Regions from separate parts of the Granulicatella sp. zg-ZJ genome, predicted to be linked through region 1. Evidence: predicted binding sites of a transcription regulator. Region 1 holds the regulator's gene; each other region holds the start of a gene.
What was found. The regulator Rex, encoded in region 1, represses fermentation and respiration genes when NADH is low (regulators of the CRP and FNR family bind a similar motif). The targets are predictions, from matches to a motif close to TTGTGAANTANTTCACAA.

Region 1 (5,278 bases):
AATGATTTTGTGCAAATTCCATGGCAAGAAATTGATAAGGTAAGAGCTCAACTGTATTTCAATAATCGTTATATTCGCGGTTTTTTTGTTGACACTAAGAAAAATGGTAGTTTTAACTTTGTTGTCAAAGATGCAGGCAAAGCATTAAAAATCATGCGTGAATATTTAGGTAATGATAAAATCATCAAAAATGTACCGTTTCTTTCTTTAAAATCCTTATTTAAAAGAAAATAATAGAACTCTCTATAAAGCCGTATGACTTTATAGAGAGTTTTTTTGTCATAAGAAATAAAAAAAGATGAAAAATCTTTTAAAATTAGGTATGATATATGAGATATGAGAATGATAAGGAGCGAGATAGATGACAAATTATCCACAATTAGAAACACAAACACAAAATGAAATACAAGTGTTGATGAAAACAACCAAAGGAGATATTGTTTTACGCTTATTTCCAGATGTTGCGCCAAAAACAGTAGCGAACTTTGTAGGTTTAGCAAAACAAGGTTATTATAATGGTGTTATTTTCCATCGAGTTATTTCAGACTTTATGATTCAAGGAGGAGATCCTACTGGAACAGGTATGGGTGGTGAATCAATTTATGGAGAAAAATTTGAGGATGAGTTTTCTTTAGACGCATTTAATTTTAATGGAGCATTATCTATGGCAAATGCTGGACCAAATACTAATGGGAGTCAATTTTTTATTGTTACAGCTAAACATGTGCCGGCACATATGTTATCACAATTAGAAAAAGGAGGTTGGCCAAAAGAAGCGATTGAAGAATACGCTAAAAATGGTGGGACACCTTGGTTAGATCAAAGACATACTGTTTTTGGGCAAGTGAAAAGTGGCATGGATGTTGTGTATGCTATTGAACAAGCAAAAACAGGTGCTCAAGATAGACCTTTAGAAGATATTGCCATTTTATCTATTGAAGAATTATAAGGTGTTGCCTATGTATAAAATTGGTGACATTATAGAAGGGACAGTAACAGGGGTTCAGCCTTATGGAATTTTTGTTAGTCTTGGTCAGGACGAACAAGGTTTAATTCATATTTCAGAATGTACACATGGATATATACAAAATGTACAAGGTTTTTTGACTTTGGGGCAAACGGTACGTGCCATGGTCATTGATGTTGATGAATATACGAAGAAAATCAGTTTGTCGTTACGTGCGTTAGAAAAAATTCCGGTTCCTAAGCAAGTGGTACGAAAGAAAAGACGGCGTGATGTTTATACTAATCAATTAGGATTTGAAACACTGCGTCAAAAATTACCTGAATGGATTGATGAAGCTCAGGAGTTAATCAATCAACAGACACATCAAGAATAATGGAGGTAGAAACATGGGAAAACATATAACATTTGATTATAAAAAAGCACTCTCTTTCTTTGGAGGGCATGAATTACGTTATTTACAATCAGCTGTATCAACAGCGAATAGAGATTTACGTGAAAAAACAGGTGCAGGTTTTGATTTTACAGGTTGGGTGGATTTACCAGAAACATACGATAAAGAAGAATTTGCACGTATTAAAGAAGCTGCTAAAAAAATTCAATCGGATTCAGATGTTTTAGTTGTGATTGGTATTGGAGGTTCATATCTAGGTGCTAAAGCAGCCATTGATTTCTTAAATCACAGTTTTTATAATTTAGACCCGAACCGTAAAACACCACAAGTATTCTTTGCAGGAAATAGTATTAGTTCAACCTATTTATATGACTTAATTGATATTATTGGTGATAGAGATTTTTCTGTGAATGTGATTTCTAAATCTGGTACAACAACCGAACCAGCGATTGCTTTCCGTGTATTTAAAGAGTTATTGATAAAAAAATATGGACAAGAAGAAGCAAAAAAACGCATTTATGCTACAACGGATGCCGCACGTGGTGCATTGAAACATGAAGCTGATGCAGAAGGTTATAAAACATTTGTTATTCCGGATAGTGTAGGTGGACGTTTCACAGTTCTAACGCCTGTGGGATTATTACCAATAGCTGTGACAGGTGCTGATATTGACGGACTGATGTCTGGTGCTAAGCAAGCAATGTTAGATTATCAAGAGGATGCTTTAGAAACAAATGAAGCGTATCAATATGCAGCAATTCGTAATATTTTATACCGTAAAGGTAAAGTGACAGAGTTATTAATTAACTATGAACCAAGTTTACAATATTTCTCTGAATGGTGGAAACAATTATTTGGTGAGTCAGAAGGGAAAGACCAAAAAGGTATTTACCCATCTAGTGCAAACTTCTCAACAGATTTACATTCATTGGGACAATACATTCAAGAGGGACAACGTAACTTGTTTGAAACAGTTATTAAAGTAGATAAACCAAGACGATCTGTTACAATCCCAGTAACCGAAGAAGATTTAGATGGATTAGGTTATTTGCAAGGAAAAGAAGTAGACTTTGTGAATACAAAAGCTTATGAGGGTACATTATTGGCTCATACTGACGGAGGTGTTCCAAACCTATTGGTTACAATTCCAGATACAAGTGCTTATACATTAGGATATTTGATGTATTTCTTTGAAATTGCGGTGGCTATTTCAGGTTATTTAAATGGTGTTAATCCATTTGACCAACCAGGAGTTGAAGCGTATAAGAAAAATATGTTTGCATTATTAGGGAAACCTGGTTTTGAAGATTTAAAAGCAGAATTAGAACAAAAATTATAAAATAGAACAAAGGTAGTGGAAAATTCGTTTTTACTACCTTTTTTCATTTGATATGATGTCTGGTACCATGCACATTAGTATTCTTTTTATAAAGGACAAACGTTTTGTACATTATTTGTTCGCATTCATGTTGATATTCGTATATATGGAATAGATATGAGTGAATTTATTTGTTATAATTAGACAAATTGATTTCTTTTTGTAGTTTTTTTCACTAAAGTATAGTAATATCAATATAGAATATTTAAGAAAACGAGGGCATTGAGATGAGTGAAAATATAAGTAAAATTCCAAATGCTACGGTTAAACGTTTACCTTTGTATCATCGTTACTTACAGTTATTATTAGACTCTGGTAAAACAAGAATCTCATCTGCTGAATTAAGTGAGATTATTAAAGTAGATAGTGCGACTATACGCCGTGATTTTTCACATTTTGGAGAACTTGGAAAACGAGGGTATGGGTATGATGTTGAGGCTTTATTAGCCTTTTTCAATAAAACATTAAATCAAGATCGACTGGCACATGTGGCGCTTGTTGGTGTTGGGAATTTAGGACATGCGTTGTTAAATTATAATTTCCAACAAAGTAATAGTGTGCGTATTAGTGCAGCGTTCGATGTGTCAAAAGACATTGTTGGTACAATTCAAAGTGGTGTACCTATATATGATATGAATGATATGGAAAAGCAGTTAAAAATACAAAAAATTGATATTATCATTTTAACGGTACCACAAACTGTTGCTCAAGAAACAGCAGAAATAGCCGTAAAAGCAGGTGTAAAAGGGATTTTAAACTTTACACCACTACGTTTATCTGTGCCAGAAGGTGTACGTGTACAAAATGTTGACTTAACAAATGAATTACAAACATTGATTTATTTCTTGGATAATGTTGAATAATATAAAATAAGGAGGAATCGTATGGCAAAAGACAAGAAAACTTTTTATTTAACAACGCCTATTTATTATCCGAGTGGGAATCTGCATATAGGGCATGCTTATACAACGGTTGCAAGTGATGCAATGATACGTTATAAAAAATTACAAGGATTTGATACTTATTTTTTAACAGGAACAGATGAGCACGGACAAAAAATCCAGCAAAAAGCGCAAGAGTCTGGAGTTACTGAAATAGAATTTGTAGATAATATTATTCATGGTATTAAATCGTTGTGGGAATTATTGGATATTTCTTATAACGATTTTATTCGTACGACACAGACAAGACATAAAGAATCTGTTCAAAAAATCTTCCAAAAATTAGTTGATAATGGAGATATTTATTTAGGTGAGTACGAAGGGTGGTATTCTGTATCTGATGAGGAATATTTTACAGAATCACAATTACAAGAAGTGTTTCGTGATGAAAACGGAAAAATGATTGGTGGTATTGCGCCGAGCGGTCATGAAGTACAACTTGTGAAAGAAGAATCCTATTTCTTTAGAATGAGTAAATATGCAGATAGATTATTGGCATATTATGAAGAACACCCAGATTTCATTCAACCAGAATCACGTCGTAATGAGATGGTTAACAATTTTATTAAACCGGGTTTAGAAGATTTAGCGGTATCGCGTACATCGTTTGATTGGGGTATTAAAGTACCAAATGATCCAAAACATGTTATTTACGTATGGATTGATGCATTATCAAACTATATTACGGCTTTAGGATATGGTTCAGATGATGAAACACTCTTTAACAAATATTGGCCAGCAGATGTGCATTTTATTGGAAAAGAAATTGTTCGTTTCCATACGATTTATTGGCCGATTATGTTAATGGCACTTGATTTACCATTACCTAAGAAAATTTTTGCACACGGTTGGTTATTGATGAAAGACGGGAAAATGTCTAAATCAAAAGGAAATGTTGTTGATCCAAATACATTAATTGAACGTTATGGATTAGACGCGTTGCGCTATTATTTATTACGTGAAGTACCATTTGGTTCAGACGGTATTTTTACACCAGAATCTTTTGTAGAACGTATTAACTATGACTTAGCAAATGATTTGGGGAATTTATTAAATCGTACGATTGCGATGATCAATAAATATTGTGGCGGTGTGATTCCAAGTTTTACACAACCTGTTTCTAATTATGATTCAGAACTGATACAAGCGTCAAAAGATATGATTGATGAAGTCGAACAAGCAATGGATAATATGCAATTTTCAGTGGCATTAACAGCTATTTGGAAATTTGTTTCTCGTACAAATAAATATATTGACGAAACAACACCATGGGCAGCAGTAAAAGACGACACAAGACAAGAGGAATTGGCACGTACAATGAACTATTTAGCAGAAAGTTTACGTATTATTGCTGTTTCTTTACAACCATTTTTAGTAGATACACCAAAACGTATTTTTGAGCAACTATGTATTGAAAATGAAACATTAAAAGATTATCCGTCTATGCACACATTTGGTGTTATTCCAGTCAACACAAAAGTTGTGGAAAAAGGAGAACCGATTTTCCCACGTTTAGATATGGATATAGAAGTTGCGTATATTAAAGAACGTATGGCAGCAGGAGCACCAGTAAAAGAAGAGGTAGAGGTTTTTGAACCTGA
Region 2 (5,278 bases), on a different contig from region 1:
AAAAAAACATCTAGAGCAACAGTCAACGCTAGTGACGGAATATGATGAAGCGATTGTAAGGAAGTTAATTGATAAAGTAGTGGTTGGTAATGATGATGTGGAAATTACGTTAAAATCAGGTGAAATAATGAAATTGAAGCGGTATAAAAAGTGAGGCATCTCCGTATTGAGGTGCTTTTTTATTGGGTTAAGATGTGTTGATTTTATGATATAATAAAATGGAGTGGTATATTCTTTTGAACCTACAAGTTAGTGTTCGAACATACCTGTACGATCAGTTCATGTGGAGTGCGTAGCTCTGCTCGTAAAATCTTAGAATCCTTTGAACGAAAGGGATAGTAAAACGCCTTGACATCAAGGTGTTTTGTCGTATGGTGGGTAAGTATCAGAGTGAGAGTTGAAGTTGAAGTGGTGGGATTGAAAGCTTGATGGTAGAATTATTTATTCCCATAAACCCTAGTGGGTACGGGTTTGTTTCCATAGACAAGGGGCTTATGGGAATAAATGTACCCCCCTGTTTTTATAAATGAAACTCTAGAAAGGTTTGGTCTAGAGAAGTGTGAGAACTGTTTTTGATACAATTTTTAAATATGTTAATATATTCAATATATCTAGGGAAGAAAAGCAAAGAGTAGCACTTGCTCGAGGGGTGCTATTGTCTTCTAAATTTTTGTTAGTGGATGAGGTTAATTCAATGATTGACGAACAAACAACTAGGGATATAAGGGGATATCTATCACAACGAAACGTAGGTTTTATAGAGGTAGCACATAAAGTTTCCAAAGAGGACAAAATATTGTATGATAAATTTATAAAAGTTGAAAGGATTGTATAATATGATTACGTCATTAAAAGATTGCCAAAAGAAGATTTTAGAAAATAAAAAAATGAAAGGCTTTAATACTACAGATATTAAATTTGAGTTACTATGTTTATATGGAGAGGTTAATGAATTATTTCAGGCATATTTGAAGGATGATGTTTCAAATATTGCAGAGGAATTAGCAGATGTAGCTATTTTTTTACTTGGTATTTCTGAAATTCTCAATGTAGATCTTGAAACTGCAATCATTGAAAAAATTGTAGTCAATGAAAAAAGAATCTATAATGAAAATGGTTCAAAATTATCCACTCCGGCCAAGAAAGTGTAAAGTAGGTTATTTTCAACTATAGTGGATAGTTAGAAAATACTTTACGTATGAAGTAACCGCATGTAACTATTTTTAGCTACATGCGGTTTTAAAATATTTTCATAAGAATCACAATTAAACAATGATAATATCTCGTCTTCTAAGACATTATAATATAGAAAATGATTAGAAAAGCAGTGTTCAAAATGAAAACACATTATCTGAAAGTTAAATATTTACATTTGTTAGGAGTGGTAGATGAAAAGTAATAAGAAGTTTGGGAGAGAAGCATTTTAGGAACTCGCTGAAAAAGTATGCTTATAGACTAAATAAAATGAAAAATAAGGTATCTTAACAAATCATTAAAAAACTCATATTTTTCAATATTGATACCAAAAGAATCGTTTTTTTAGTTTGTAGAGCAAACAGTCTTTAGGTAGACATATTTTCTGATGAGTTTGTTGTTCTCGATAGGCTCAACGCTGAATAGATAGTAGTGGTTCCGATTGTTCTTGGCATTTTCTTTATTCAGTTTAAGGTATGGTTTTCTAGACATAAGGGATTCCTCTTTTCTTTAGTTCAGTGTAGAACACTTTATAATTTTTGTCTAGTTTAGTGTAACCTATTCAATCTATCTGTGATGAGTTTATTTTTCAGTATATAACTATCTTACATTAAACAGTGAGCCCAAAATATTTTGATATTGATAAGACAGTAACTTATTTTGATGAAATGGCTAAGCAATCTAAATTAATTAAAGTTATTTTTCAGTTAAAATTAGAGGGATATTCTCCTTATCGTATGATGCAAGCACAAATTGAAGAAGAGATTGCGCTCACTTTTTCTCAAAAATATCCTAAAGTTAATAAAGAAAAAATGTCACTTTTTTGCAAACTCTATGCTTCTAGTGTATTATCTACAGTCAGTTGGTGGATTGAAAATTATGAGAGTCATACAGCAGAAGAGGTGGTTGAGATGATAGCTACATCTATGAGTAATGGTTTTGAGCGGATTTTGGTCGACAAATAAAGCGGTTTTGTCTTTAATCACTTTTTTTATTTTGTTACACTAATCACAAATAAAAATAAAGGAGACTTTATATGTCTAATCGTGTTTGTGAAGTACTTAATATTGAAAAGCCTATTATTCAAGGGCCTATGGCTTGAATTTCAACAGCACCATTGGTTGCTGCGGTTTCTAATGCTGGAGGCCTAGGAGTTCTAGGCGTAGGTTTTGCTCCAGATGAGTTTGTTAAAGAACAGGTTGAGGAAACTCGAAAATCGACAGATAAACCGTTTGGTATCAATACAGTTCTTATACCTGAGAACCTTGATCGTTTAACTAAGTTGATTTCTGAAATAAAAACACCAGTTATATATGCAGATACACTGATTAATGTAGATGAACAAATTTGTCTTCATTATTTTAAACTTTGGCATGATGCGGGATGTAAAATAATTTTGAAGGCTTCAACTATTGCTGATGCAATTGCTGCTGAAAAAGGTGGAGCTGATTTGATCATAGTTAAAGGATGGGAAGGTGGAGGTCATACTATAGTTGAAGCCACCACTGTTCTTGTTCCACAAGCTACGGATGTATTGAGTGTGCCAGTTGTTGCATCAGGTGGTATTGCGGATGGACGTGGTTTCGCGGCTGCGATTGCTCTTGGAGCAGAAGGTATTGAAATGGGAACAATCTTTATGGCTGCGGAAGAAGCTTCAGTTCATCCAAATGTTAAAAAAGCTTTAATTAATGCAGGTGATATGTCAACGGTTATTACAGGTTATTCCACAGATGAGCCTTGTTGCCAAATTAAAAATAAACTTTCAGATGAAATGATTGAAATTGAAGCAAATAATACTAAGGAAGTTGCTGCGGAACTTCTTCGTACAGTAGCTGAAAGTTCTCTTAAAAAGGCTATGATTGATGGAGATATGGTGGAAGGTGCAGTAATGGCAGGACAAATTGTACCACTTATCACTGAAATTAAATCTGTCGAATCTATCCTTAGTGAAGTGATTGAGGGTGCTAAGGTTGAACTTGTAAGAGCTAGTCAATTTAAATTTTAATAAAAAAAATCAAGCCTAGTCAGATTCTGAATAGGCTTTTAGTGTATACTGGTGTTCGATGTATTTGTAACTGTATTTCATTCAATAATATAATTTCAAAGCCAAGCTGCCACTTTCGTTCTCTAGTATGGGAAGTTTGCTAGGCACATGTGGAGGCGGTCGTATTACTGTCAAAAATAAGCACATCTAAGTAAGAAAACCTATTGAAATCAAAGGCTTTTCTGAGTTCTATCGCTAAACGAAAGAAATGAATCTGGAAAAGCCTTAGTTTTTATCGATCTTATCAACTACTTGGGGACATATTCAAAACGAATTGGAAATATTACTCATTTGGTTTATAATATAATTTAGTGTTAGTGTGTATTCAGGTAACTAATAATGATACTGAGAATAAATACAGTGTTAATGATGCGGTCTGGATTGTGGCAGCGTTATTAGCAGCGGAACAGTATACGATGAAATCGAGTGCGACACGTGAAGATATATTCTTTAAGAAGTCGGATATAGTAAAGAAAGCTCAATCATTGATAATAAATAAAGTTGATTCTGTTAGAGTGCTATGGTGGGTTAATTCCGATAATGAAAAGCATATACAGAATTATTTGAGAGCGGATTCAACGGTTGATTCTACTTCAAGACGACTTTCAATGATGGATGAGTTTCCTGATAAAATGTATCCTACGGTATTAAGTATGTCAGATAAGTTTGATATAAACGGTCTCCAAATGACAATGGAAGAATTATTTTTCTTTGTTGAGAAGCAGTACCAAGAGGTGATAAAGAAAATGGTAGCAATTGATATCGATTACAAAGGAGTATTGGATTACTTGGGGAATAACCAGGAAGTTCCATATTCAAATCCAGAGGCAGTCGGCGTTGATCCAGTAGAAAAGGATAGACTACTTAAGGTTAAAGAAAAAGGACAGGCAGCGGTTGCTGAAATGAAAAAGATGGCAGCGAGTTGCGAGCAATTGTTCGGCTTGGATAAATGTTTGCCTATTTCTTGGCTGGATGGCTCAAACACGAAGACTAGAAAATATCTCTGGGCGCAGATAAAATATAAGGATTACGCAGCTAATCCTACTAGTATTTCTTTGTTTGTTGAGAAAGACAATGGTATGACAAGATACCGCATTAGTTTGGAAATAAAGAATGATGGCACTGATAAGAAAACGATGGCATTATACCATTCTCATTTAGATATTCCGAAAGAAGATGGAATGGTTTATGTGTCTGGAAGTGACGAGTGGGGAAATCCAGCAATCATTACAGACTCGGTAGATCAGATCAAAGCAAAGATTGATTTAGGTGAAATTCGAAAGGTTCAACTTTGTGTTTATGTTGAGTCAGCAGAGGGTAAAACAAACGAACAATATGACACTGATGTAATGGCCGCAGTAAAGAAGATCATTCCATATTACGAGCATGTCATTGGAAAATTCTCTACACAATCAACTGGCCGTGCATGGCTGTTAACATGGAATCCTGCAAGCTGGAATTGGACAAACTACAAAACATGGTGTAAAGATACAAAGCTTGGAAACAAATTTGTTGAGTCTTGGACTTGTGCAAGTAAGCAACCTACTGTTGGTGATGAGATTTTCTTGATTAAGACAGGTTCTAAACCTAGAGGAATTCTTGCTCATGGATATGTAGTGAAAGGCGCTTATGAAGCAGATCACTACGATCCTGAAAAAGCTGAAGCAGGAGTTAAATCTAATCACATAGATACAGAATATGACTGGATTCAAGATTATGATACAGAATCAATGTTGATGCAGGATGACCTTAAAACTACACTTCCTGACCAGCAGTGGAGTCCAATGGGATCTGGTATCGAGATTAAATCGAGTGTTTTACCAGAATTGAAAAAGATGTGGTTAGAACTAATTGGCAAGAAAGCTGACGACGTTACATACTGGCCAAGTTTAGAAGAATATGATCCGGGAATCACAAAAGAGAAGTGGACCGAATTGCTTAATAATCCGGATGTTACAAATAAAGATAGCCTAAAAATGTTCAAGATGATACTTGAACTGGGTGGGAAATCTACATGTGCTAATCTTGCTGAAATCTATG
Region 3 (5,278 bases), on a different contig from region 1:
ATCAGGGAAATTTAGCTATATTTAAAAAAGATATGTTTAAACGCCGTATTGAAAAAGTAGATCAATTAAAAGAAACGCCATATTTTAAAAAATATAGTGAATTACAGACATTAATGGATGAAGCAATTGTTAAAGATTTAGAGCAGATGAAGAGAAATAAACAATATGGACAAAATATTTTGATTGGGGTTACTGCTGTTCATGATTTAAAACAAAAAATATTTGAATTTTATTTAAACGACACGAGTGATTTTAGAAATACTATCTACAAAGAAACCGTTTACGGCAAAGACATTGAAGAAACTCGTGAAGATATTCCGATTACGATTACTCACCGTGAAGACGCAAACCTTTGGGAAGATGAAACAAGAACAGAGGTTGGGGAATTAGGTGTAAAGCTTATTACAAAAATATGGACAACCGAAAACGGAGTGCGATTAGGAGAGCCAATCATCGTTTCTAAAGTTGAAAAAGCAATGGTACCTACTGTTATATATAGAGGAACAAAACCAATTGACAGTGAAACTGTTACAGAAACAGAAGAGGACATTCCAGTTACGATAAAAGAAGAAGCAGATGCGACAATGTATACAGATGAAGTACGCACGGAAGAAGGACAAGTCGGACTAAAACGTGTGAGAAAAGTACAACATTTTAAAAAAGGCGTTGCTTTTGGAGAACCTGTTGTCACCGAAGAAGTGATAAAAGCAATGGTACCGACTGTTATATATAGGGGGACAAAACCAATTGACAGTGAAACTGTTACAGAAACAGAAGAGGACATTCCAGTTACGATAAAAGAAGAAGCAGATGCGACAATGTATACAGATGAAGTACGCACGGAAGAAGGGCAAGCAGGACTAAAACGGGTAAGAAAAGTACAACATTTTAAAAAAGGCATTGCTTTTGGAGAACCTGTTGTCACCGAAGAAGTGATAAAAGCAATGGTACCGACTGTTATATATAGGGGGACAAAACCAATTGACAGTGAAACTGTTACAGAAACAGAAGAAGACATTCCAGTTACGATAAAAGAAGAAGCAGATGCGACAATGTATACAGATGAAGTACGAACGGAAGAAGGGCAAGTCGGACTAAAACGTGTGAGAAAAGTACAACATTTTAAAAAAGGCGTTGCTTTTGGAGAACCTGTTGTCACCGAAGAAGTGATAAAAGCAATGGTACCGACTGTTATATATAGGGGGACAAAACCAATTGACAGTGAAACTGTTACAGAAACAGAAGAGGACATTCCAGTTACGATAAAAGAAGAAGCAGATGCGACAATGTATATAGATGAAGTACGCACGGAAGAAGGACAAGTCGGACTAAAACGCGTGAGAAAAGTACAACATTTTAAAAAAGGCGTTGCTTTTGGAGAACCTTTTGTCACCGAAGAAGTGATAAAAGCAATGGTACCGACTGTTATATATAGGGGGACAAAACCAATTGACAGTGAAACTGTTACAGAAACAGAAGAGGACATTCCAGTTACGATAAAAGAAGAAGCAGATGCGACAATGTATATAGATGAAGTACGCACGGAAGAAGGACAAGTCGGACTAAAACGCGTGAGAAAAGTACAACATTTTAAAAAAGGTGTTGCTTTTGGAGAACCTTTTGTCACCGAAGAAGTGATAAAAGCAATGGTACCGACTGTTATATATAGGGGGACAAAACTTAAAGACCAATCGGAAATAATTGAAAATATACCATTTACGATTGAAACGATTGAAGATAATACTTTGACTATTGGAACAAGAATTGTAGAACAAGTAGGGAAAGTTGGTAAAAAACGCATTTATATTGTTAATGGTGTAGAAAAAGAAGAAGTTATCATTCAACCTGTAATTGAAAAAGTACGAATTGGAACAAAAAAAGTAGTATCTATGGAGAGTATCGCTTCAGTTGTATTGTCTAATAAAAAGGAAATTTATTTAAACAAAAAAATAATAAAAAATGTTGAACAAGAAGTATCTAAAGATAAAATATTACCAAAAACAAGTACTAAAAATATCCCAATAGAGATAGGTTGGTTGTCTTTATTTACTAGTTGGCTATTGTATATAATTAGAGTAAAAAAAGAAGATTAGTTTAGATGATGAAAATGATGTGTATCAAGTGGAGTAACCATTTGGTACATTTCTTTTCTTTTAGAGTAAAGTTAAAAGTTATGTTGGTACAAAGTAGAGATATATAATATGTATTAAACTTAAAAGAATAAAGGTACCTATTTTTAAAAGAAGATTTTAATTGGATAAAACATCGATTTATCAATGTTTTTTACGCACCATGAGGGAATCGAACCCCCATTTTAAGAACCGGAATCTTACGTGATATCCATTACACTAATGGTGCTAGACTAGTATCAGTTTACTGAATTTTTATAGTAAATTCAAGTTAAAAATATTTAAGCGTTATATAACAGGTTGTTTTTTGTTTATAGAACTGTTACAAAAAATTGTGACAGATTTATCATACTTTTTATATTTTTTATAAAAAGCTAAAAAAATATATGTTTTTAATAGATAAAAGACTTGATTTTATTTTACATAGCTGTACTAATTGTGATACAATAACTGTATCAATAAGTAATATACTTTTGTTAAAAACATCACAAGAAGGAGAATGAAAATGGCACAAACAACAAAAGAATTGTTAGCTGGATTTGAAGATAAACAATGGGCTGGTTTTAAAGGAACAGCTTGGAAAGAAAATATTGATGTTGCACAATTTATTCGTGATAACTATACAGAATATAAAGGGGACGAGTCTTTCTTAGCAGAAGCAACAGAGGGCACAAAAAAATTAAATAAAGTATTCCAAGATTTACTTGCTAAAGAAGTTGAAAATGGCGTTGCAGATATGGAAGAAAAAGTCGTATCAACGATTTTAGCTTACGATAAAGCCTACATTAGTGATGAATTAAAAGATTACGAAAAAATTATTGGTTTACAAACAGACAAACCATTAAAACAAGGTTTAAATCCTTTTGGTGGTGTGCGTATGGCAAAACAAGCCTTAGAAGCGTACGGTTATAGTTTAGATAAAGAAGTAGAATCAATCTTTACAGATTGGGTACAAACACATAACCAAGGTGTATTTGATGTTTATGATGATTCTATTCGTAGAGCACGTCGTAACAAAATCATTACAGGTCTGCCAGATGCTTATGGTCGTGGACGTATTATTGGTGACTATCGTCGTGTTGCGTTGTATGGTGTAGATTTCTTAATGAAACAAAAATATCAAGATTGGAAAAATCTTGAAAAAGAAACTTACACTGATGAAGAAATGCAATTACGTGAAGAAGTTTCAAAACAATATCGTGCTTTAAATGACTTAATCAAATTAGGGGATTTACACGGATTTGATTTACGTCGTCCTGCTCAAACAGCACAAGAAGCTATTCAATGGACTTATTTAGCATTCTTAGCAGCAGCAAAACAAACAAATGGTGCGGCAACATCACTAGGACGTATGGATGCATTCTTTGATATTTATATTGAACGTGATTTACAAGCTGGTTTAATTACAGAGCAAGAAGCACAAGAATTTATTGATCATTTTGTAATGAAATTACGTATGATTCGTTTTGCACGTACGCCTGATTTTAATGATGTGTTCTCTGGTATGCCAACATGGGTAACATTATCTATTGCAGGTATGAATAATGATGGACGTTCATTAGTAACAAAAACAGCATTCCGTTGCTTACATACATTGTATACAATGGGTGAGTCACCAGAACCAAACTTGACAATTTTCTATAACGAAAAATTACCATTGGCTTATCGTCAATATTGTGCACAAGTATCTATTGATACATCTGCTATTCAATATGAAAATGATGCTGTTATGAGTATGAGATTAGGTTCAACTGATGCTGCGATTGCATGTTGTGTATCTCCATCTGTTATGGGATTAGAGCATCAATACTTTGGAGCACGTTTCTCTGGACCAAAAGCATTATTATATGCTGTATCAGGTGGTATTGATGAAAAAACACGCGATCAAGTTATCGAAGGTTTAGAACCAATTACTTCAGATTACTTAGATTATGATGAATTGATGGAAAAATTAGATAAAGTATTGGATTGGACAGCTAAAACGTATATGCGTGCATTGAACATTATTCATCGTTCTCATGACCGTTATGCGTATGAATCAAGTCAAATGGCTTTATTAGATACACATCCACATCGTTACTTTGCAACAGGTATTGCAGGATTAGCGTTAGTAGGAGATATGTTATCAGCTGTTAAATACTCAAAAATCCGTATTATTCGTGATGAAACAGGTTTCCCAGTAGATTATGTTGTAGAAGGAGAACAATTCCCAACATTTGGTAATAATGATGATCGTGTTGACTCATTAGTAACAAACTTCTTACATGATTTCATGGAACGTTTACGTAAATTACCAACATACCGTAATGCAGAGGTAACAACATCTATTTTAACAATTACATCAAATATTGTTTATGGAAAATCTTTAGGAAATGTATTCACAGGTTCTAACCCAGAAATCGTAGGATACCGTGAACCATGGACACCAATCGCACCAGGAGCTAACCCTCAATATAATTCTGTTAAATCAGGTGCTTTAGCTGCACTATCATCAGTTGCGAAAATTCCATTTGATGATGCAAAAGACGGTAGTTCATATACATTTGCTATTCATCCAAAAGCGTTAGGACGTGATGATAGTGATCGTCGTGCGAATTTAGCAACAATGTTAGATGGATACTTTGTGAAAGGTGGACATCACTTAAACGTTAACGTATTAAATCGTGAAAAACTAATTGAAATTTTAGAACATCCAGAAGAAAATCCACATGCTGTATTACGTGTATCTGGATATGCATTGTACTTAAATAAAGCAACAAAAGCACAAATTGCAGATATTTTAAATCGTGTTATTCACAATCAATTCTAATCTGTGTGTGATGAAAAGCTGTAAGTCTTTCTTGCAGCTTTTCTGTTTATTATGATAAACTAATTGTAAAGAAATCAAAGAAAAAGGAGGTAAGCGCATGACTGTTTTAGGAAGGGTTCATTCAACAGAGAGTTTTGGTTCTGTTGATGGTCCTGGTATTCGTTTTGTAGTTTTTATGCAAGGGTGTCATTTGAGATGTCAATTTTGTCATAATCCAGATACTTGGCGGCTAGGTCAAGGAGGACGTGAGTGGACGGCAGAAGATTTATTGAATGAAGCATTAAAGTATAAAGAGTTTTGGGGAGAACGAGGGGGTATCACGGTTAGTGGCGGAGAACCT

Region 2: GMA11_RS07085 (nitronate monooxygenase) is a predicted target of Rex. The motif match lies at 2,191-2,208, and genes of this name have one in related genera.
Region 3: pflB (formate C-acetyltransferase) is a predicted target of Rex. The motif match lies at 2,603-2,620, and genes of this name have one in related genera.

Annotation. Positions count from the first base shown of each region.
Region 1 covers NZ_WNJY01000030.1:14,210-19,487, reverse strand. The annotation lists gene GMA11_RS07965 (DUF956 family protein) at 1-234, shown strand, start outside; gene GMA11_RS07960 (peptidylprolyl isomerase) at 362-949, shown strand; gene GMA11_RS07955 (CvfD/Ygs/GSP13 family RNA-binding post-transcriptional regulator) at 960-1,340, shown strand; gene GMA11_RS07950 (glucose-6-phosphate isomerase) at 1,354-2,697, shown strand; gene GMA11_RS07945 (redox-sensing transcriptional repressor Rex) at 2,964-3,599, shown strand; gene metG (methionine--tRNA ligase) at 3,621-5,278, shown strand, end outside.
Region 2 covers NZ_WNJY01000023.1:16,792-22,069, reverse strand. The annotation lists gene GMA11_RS07100 (recombinase family protein) at 1-154, shown strand, start outside; gene GMA11_RS07095 (MazG-like family protein) at 837-1,151, shown strand; gene GMA11_RS09360 (DUF5960 family protein) at 1,540-1,686, opposite strand; gene GMA11_RS07090 (TetR/AcrR family transcriptional regulator C-terminal domain-containing protein) at 1,812-2,159, shown strand; gene GMA11_RS07085 (nitronate monooxygenase) at 2,297-3,199, shown strand; gene GMA11_RS07080 (McrB family protein) at 3,622-5,278, shown strand, end outside.
Region 3 covers NZ_WNJY01000041.1:3,012-8,289, forward strand. The annotation lists gene GMA11_RS08725 (ZmpA/ZmpB/ZmpC family metallo-endopeptidase) at 1-2,093, shown strand, start outside; tRNA gene GMA11_RS08730 (tRNA-Arg) at 2,287-2,358, opposite strand; gene pflB (formate C-acetyltransferase) at 2,629-4,938, shown strand; gene pflA (pyruvate formate-lyase-activating protein) at 5,036-5,278, shown strand, end outside.